One region of the Peribacillus sp. RS7 genome, then DNA from elsewhere that is predicted to be linked to it. Evidence: riboswitches for the same ligand, from Rfam matches in the RefSeq annotation. Region 1 holds a riboswitch; the other holds the start of a gene.
What was found. A riboswitch is a leader RNA that binds a small molecule or an ion and turns the genes downstream of it on or off. The one in region 1 is predicted to bind FMN.
Positions count from the first base shown of each region.

Region 2: another riboswitch for FMN. It lies ahead of ACDZ29_RS00210 (ECF transporter S component); the one in region 1 lies ahead of ribE (riboflavin synthase).

Region 1 is NZ_CP168135.1:2,672,397-2,675,927, forward strand. It holds gene ACDZ29_RS13485 (hypothetical protein) at 261-434, shown strand; FMN riboswitch at 973-1,103, shown strand; gene ribE (riboflavin synthase) at 1,250-1,888, shown strand; partial or broken gene ribB (3,4-dihydroxy-2-butanone-4-phosphate synthase) at 1,907-2,545, shown strand; gene ribE (6,7-dimethyl-8-ribityllumazine synthase) at 2,618-3,088, shown strand.
Region 2 is NZ_CP168135.1:24,762-28,292, forward strand. It holds gene ACDZ29_RS00195 (RecQ family ATP-dependent DNA helicase) at 1-202, opposite strand, end outside; gene ACDZ29_RS00200 (helix-turn-helix domain-containing protein) at 202-1,272, opposite strand; gene ACDZ29_RS00205 (ferredoxin) at 1,563-1,811, shown strand; gene ACDZ29_RS00210 (ECF transporter S component) at 1,948-2,529, opposite strand; FMN riboswitch at 2,695-2,829, opposite strand; gene serA (phosphoglycerate dehydrogenase) at 3,150-3,531, shown strand, end outside.

The DNA.
Region 1 (3,531 bases):
GCAAAAAAGAGAAACACAGTTGTAAGAAGGTAAAAGATTGTTGCAAGAAAAAAGAGAAAAAGTGTTGTAAAAAAGAGAGTAAAAAGCATTATTTTGAATGGAATAGTAAAATCAAAATCAGGTGGTAAGTACATTCCGATACAATATAGTAGTTTAGTTAATGGTAAGTTGCAAAGCACTAATTGAATTTAAATAGTTTAAATATTGCACTCATTCTTTGGGTGCATTTTTATTTTGGAGAAAGAAGGTGAGGAAATAGTATGGGTAAGCAGGCTTATTACAATAAATACAAACGTGATAAAGAAGCTAAGAAGTTCTATAACTCATCTGGTTGGAAGAAGTGCCGTGCTGTTGTATTGGCAGGAGACAATCATTTATGCCAGGAATGGTGGAAGAAACGGATCACACCTGTAGACATGGTCCATCACATATAACTTGCAGCTAACTTGATTTTTAGTATGGCCGAGCTTATGGGCCAAGTCTTTATAGTATCCATTGTGTGGTCCAAACTCTTTTCATTCATTTACATAAACTAGTCATTAACATATTCGAGACTTTGAAGAGGTGAGATTAATTGGGTTTAAACAAAAAATGTAAAGATTGAACAAAAGGTAGAGTAAAACGTCGAAGTGGATGTAAACGTGCCTGCTAAGGATAAAAAAGGGAATAGGGATCTTCCCTTACACGTGGTTAAAATCGGAAGGATATACAAAGTATCCAAAATTACTTTTTTAAAATGGCTTGATGGAGAAGGGCAAGGAGATTCATTCCTTGTTCTTTTTATTTTGTCGTGGTAATATGTCATTAATTAAAAGTCAATTCAGTGGTAGTTTTTTGGTAGGATACTTGGAAGGAATGAACAATATTCAACAGAACTATAAAACATTTCAATCAATATCATAACCGTAAAAATCCTATTACATAGGCTTTTAAATAACAACATAATACTAGAAAGCGCAGCAATGTGTTGATAGTGTCCTTCGGGGTCGGGTGAAAATCCCAACCGGCGGTGATGAAGAAATTCTAAGCCCGCGAGCCTGATAAAGGCAGGATTTGGTGAGATTCCAAAGCCGACAGTACAGTCTGGATGGGAGAAGGACGTGTGGAACCCAAGTGTATACGTACGCCTAATTTTTCAAAAAAGAAAATATTAGGCTTTTTAGGTATACAGTTTTTTTCACTCATTTCTCCTGCTAACTCCTTAGGTCTTCCTAAGGGGTTTTTTATATTTTATAAAAGGGGGAAAAACATGTTTACGGGAATCATTGAGGATATCGGTACCGTCCATTCCTTGAAAAAAGGAAAAAGCAGTATGGAGCTGTCGATTCGTTCTGAAAAAATCCTTGAAGATGTTCATCTGGGGGATAGTATTTCAGTCAACGGGGTCTGCTTAACGGTAACGTCCTTCACGAAAAGTTTGTTTACGGTCGATGTGATGCCGGAAACGGTCAAAGCTTCCTCGATCCGGACGTTAAAGTTGGGATCACCTGTGAATCTCGAACGAGCCATGAGTGCACAGGGAAGGTTTGGCGGTCATTTTGTTTCAGGTCATATCGACGGAACCGGAACAATCATAAAAAAAGAACGAAAAGAAAATGCCGTATATTATGTAATCCAATTGGAAGAAGGGCTCAGTACCTTTTGTATTCCAAAAGGATCTGTAGCCATTGATGGAACGAGCTTGACGATATTTGGAATCGAACGAAACCTTTTGACTGTATCACTGATTCCATTGACTCATCAGGACACCGTATTGGGGCAAAAAGCGGCTGGCGATATAGTTAACATCGAAAATGACATGATAGGGAAATATATTATACATCAAATGAAAAATGGTGATTCAAAACCAGGGTTGAATTTAGAGTTTTTGGCAGAGCACGGATTCTAATAAAAGGGCGGTGTAATGATGTTCCATACAATTGAAGAAGCGATCGAAGATTTGAAAGCTGGCAAGATAGTAATCGTATCTGATGATGAAGACCGTGAAAATGAAGGGGATTTTGTCTTGTTGGCCGAAAAGGCGACGCCGGAAGCGATTAATTTCATGGCGACTCATGGACGAGGTTTGATTTGTACAACCATTACTGAAGAATTGGCAGGAAAATTGAACCTGCATCCTATGGTAGGAGAAAATACCGATCATCATGGTACTGCTTTTACTGTTAGTGTCGATCATAAAAGCACTTCCACAGGAATCAGTGCTTTTGAACGGTCATTGACGATACTTGAGCTTCTTAAAGAGGATTCGGTCGCTGAAGATTTTCAAAGGCCTGGTCACACTTTTCCGATAGTCGCTAAAGAAGGCGGCGTACTGAGGAGGGCAGGACATACGGAAGCTTCGGTGGATTTGGCAAAGTTATGCGGTGCCGCTCCAGCTGGTGTCATTTGCGAGATCATGAATGAAGATGGATCGATGGCACGCGTATCCGATTTGGAAGTCATCGCTGAGAAATTCAACCTGAAATTCATCACGATAGCCGATTTGATTCGGTTTCTTCAACAAAGTGATACAATCGGGAAACAAGAATTTGAACTGAACATCCCGAATGCTTAAGGAGTTTAGCGCATTTAAATGAACAAAAAATGATATCTGTATAATAATTAGGAGGAATTGGACATGGGGAAAATTATTGAAGCACAATTAATCGGATCAGGATTGAAAGTAGGAATCGTTGTAGGAAGATTTAATGAGTTTATCACAAGCAAGCTTTTAGGAGGGGCATTGGATGGCCTTAAGCGTCATGGTGTTGATGAGAATGATGTTGACATCGCATGGGTCCCGGGTGCTTTTGAACTTCCGTTAATTGCGAAGAAACTTGTAAATACAGGTAAATATGATGCGGTAATCGGTCTTGGGACGGTAATCAGGGGTGCCACTTCACATTATGATTATGTGTGCAATGAAGCAGCTAAAGGCATGGCATCCGTTTCCTTGGACACAGGTGTACCGGTTATCTTCGGATTGTTGACAACTGAGAATATTGAACAAGCCATTGAACGTGCCGGAACTAAATCAGGTAACAAAGGCTATGAAGCTGCCGTTAGTGCCATTGAAATGGCCAACCTTGGAAAATTGATAGAACAGTGATTTCACATAAGGAGGCCGCAGGGATTAACATTTCCTGCGGCTTTTTTTTGATGTACTGGATTTTAGGTTATGTTACTCAGGTTCTGTTGAAAGTGATTTGTGGCATGACGGCTATTTTAGTTTTTTTTTATATCTATTAAGGCAATAACGATTTCCTCAGATTTCCCCCTGTTATTTGGACAATTCTGAAATGGCCATAAGGGCCACTTGTTGGCGGGGTGCCTAGAAATATGGATAGAATGAGGCATAAAGTGATCATTGAATACATGATCATGATATCTTGAAGCATTAATGGTTTGTTGTTTTCCCCTGTCTGTTTTAAGGGAGTACATGGAAATGCCACGATTTCAAAGTAATGTGTTTTCATTATATATTGGTATAAATTCTGGAAAATAAAGAATCATAATTGGGTTTTTTTAAAAAAAAAGAACAAAAGTAACGCG
Region 2 (3,531 bases), 2.6 Mb from region 1:
TTAATGATAATAATGGGGAGACAATTAGGACAGTCTTATTCAAAAGATAGGCCGGCAACTGGTAACATAATGATTTACCGGATCCGGTTGGCAGCATCGCTAAAGTATGACGGCCGGACATCAATGATTCAACCACTTCTTTTTGTCCGGGACGGAATTCATCAAATCCGAATTTTTCTTTGAGGACTCGTTCTATATTCATCATCCATCACCTAATTTCGCAAGTACAAGCCGTATTTGGAAAAAGCTTATCTGTTTATTATCGACCATATTCTTGATTGCTTTAAGCTTTTTCGTACCAATTTCCTTAATAGCAGCAGCAATTTCTCTCTCATCCTCGATAGACACATAATCGGATATTGGAAAACCTTTATCCGATAGGACAATTTCAACGAGGTGATCTTCAATGGTGTTGACTTTCAATCGGCGGATTTCAGCTATTTCCCCCAGGTTTTTCCCTGCCTGTATGTACCGTAAAGTAGTCTGTGTAGATTGTGTCAAATGAGGATTCTCACTCTTTTGCCAATCATTGGTTAACGAGGACAAAAGGGGGTATTCCGTTCCCGTTCCCGTATCCATTTCTGAAAGCATTTGATGCAACGAGTCAAGAAATGTAAAGCGAACATATTGTTCTTCTACATCTTTCCTTTTGGCAATCTGTTCAAACGTAAGCCCAATCCTATTTACCCCAGTTAATTTCAAAATGAAAATGTCTCGTTTCAAATCACTTTGACTTTCTAAAAGGGAAATCAGTTCTTCATATAGATGTTGAGCAATCAACACTCGGTCCTGACGATTGGCATGTAAGAATTCCTTCACGAAATATTGGATTTTCGGATTTCGTTGTATCGGATAAAAACGTCTTTCATTGTGGACAATATGGGATATGGTTTGAATGAGCAAGTTTAACCTTCCCCAGAAAACCGGGGTGATATTGTGATACTTCCAACCATTTATATACGTCGGAAAAGGATTATTATTAAAGTAATCGACTAACATTCCCTCTCCTTGCAGACTAATTTCATATGCATCTGATTTATCCGTTAAATTAATGTAGTCATGCTTAAGGAACTGTTCAATGTTTTGATTCAATTGCTGACGGGTAAATCGAGGTATTGTCCCAAATATATTCGTTAACCCGAATAAATGGGCATCCTGGATTGTTTGTGACGACTTCTTTCCCTGTAGCATATGGTATATAGCATAAATGGAACGTTCGCCTTGAAATTTTTTTATCGCATATAGAATGATTGCCTGTAGATAATTATTCATGGGACTCACATCCTTGTTTCATTTAACCAATAAACCCATTGTAACAAATATCTGCAAAAATCGCCGTTATTATTGATGAATACAAGGAAAATTATGTGACTAAATGACGAACCATGGTAGGACCCAAGTTAATTATTACGATGTTTTTCGTTGACATTCTACTACATGATAGTTATTATCAATACAATTTCTATTGAAAAGTTTGGCATTCGGTCTTACAATAAGAAAGAGATAATAATCTGAAATAAAAAGATTATCAGTTGTTAATCAACTTAGGAGGGGTTATATTCATGGCTAAATTTACTATTGTGGATAAAGAAACATGCATCGCTTGTGGTGCTTGTGGAGCAGCAGCACCAGATATATATGATTATGATGACGAAGGGATTGCATTTGTTACCCTTGACGATAATGAGGGAATCGTTGAAATTCCAGATGTACTAATAGATGATATGATGGATGCATTTGAAGGATGTCCAACGGATTCTATTAAAGTTGCTGACGAGGCATTTGACGGGGATGCACTAAAATTCGAATAAAGGTACAAGCCATTTTCAATCGAGAATGGCTTTTTCTTTTGGCCAATGTCGCTTACATATTCCCATACCAAAGACATAAAAAAACAACCGGATAAGGATATCCGGTTGTTTTTTTATATTTCTATCGTCAATGCCGTTAAGCATTTTTATATAATGATTGCTTATTGATCCATGTCTGTAATTTAATGAACAATAACATGAATACAGATGTGATGAGCACGCCTTTAATAACGTTGAAAGGCAAGATTGCCGTCGTGACGAACTTTCTCGACTCGGGTGCCGACATTGCATCCCATCCCATAAAGAAGGTATAAGCCGGTAAAAAGACAAAATAGTTTAAAACGCTCATAAATACCGCCATGGAAACTGTACCCGCAAGTAAAGCGAACGTCATCCCTTTTTTTGAATTGATTTTATTAAATACATAATAAGTCGGCAAGACGAACAATATTCCCGCAATGAAGTTAGCGATATGTCCCACTGGTACAGCAGTCAAGGTCCCTGTCATGACAAAATCCAATAGGTTTTTAAGGAATTCAACTAGAATCCCGGCCATCGGTCCGAAAATCAATGCCGCCATCAGTGCTGGTATGTCGCTAAAATCAACACTCAGAAAAGGTGGAAATCCTGGGAACGGAAAATTTAAAAGCATCAATAAATAAGAAATGCTTCCCATCATGGCCAGTGTGACCGTTTTTTTCACTTTGTTCTTTTTCATAGTTCTCTCTCCTTCTTTTCCGATCTACCTGAAAAAGAGGTTAGGGTTCCTTAATCATGTTGATGCTCAATAAAAAACCTTTAATTCCAATAGAATTAAAGGGATAAATTAAAGGTTACATCAAACAAACGTTCAGCAAATAACTGTTGAAACGCACTCAGGAACCTCCATCTTCTCCCATCCAGACTATACTGTCGGCTTTGGAATCACACCAAATCCTGCCCATAAGGCTCGCGGGCTTAGAAGAGAATTTCCTTCATCACCGCCGGTGGGGAATTACACCCCGCCCCGAAGATAGACCTATAAAATTTTGTTTTATCTTTCCCATTATATCCGAAATTCCTTTTTTGTGATAGCATTTTTTCTCAGTTGATACATTTAGGACTATAAATCACTTAAAAGAAAAATCGGATACACAAAATTATAATAATGAAAATATTTTTTCTTTTAAGGCAATCGATGTTGAAGCCATTAATAGTGCGGCATTAAACATACGATCCAAATGTAATTATTGTTTTAAGCGCTTACAATCAGTGAAGCCAAATTGACACAATTGGCATTTAAATTGTAAAATTAACTGAAATTTAAGATAATTCTTTTCCCTAGGAAGGTGTTTAGACGTGTATCGGATTTTAGTAGCAGATGCCATCAAACCAGAAGGACTCGGACCGCTATCAGAGGCTTCCAATATTCACCTTATTCAGAAGACAGTAGAGGAAGCGGAAAACGAACTTGATCAGATTGATGCAATACTTGTAAGAAGTGCAACGAAGGTTACGGAAGATTTAATGAACCGTATGCCGCAGTTGAAAATTATAGCACGCGCTGGTGTCGGCGTCGATAACATAGACATCCCCGCTGCGACAAAACGTGGGATTGTCGTGGTTAATGCTCCTGACGGCAATACCATTTCAACTGCAGAACATACATTTGCCATGATGGCTTCTTTAATGCGCCATATTCCGCAAGCTTATGCTTCACTGAAGAATGGGGAATGGAAAC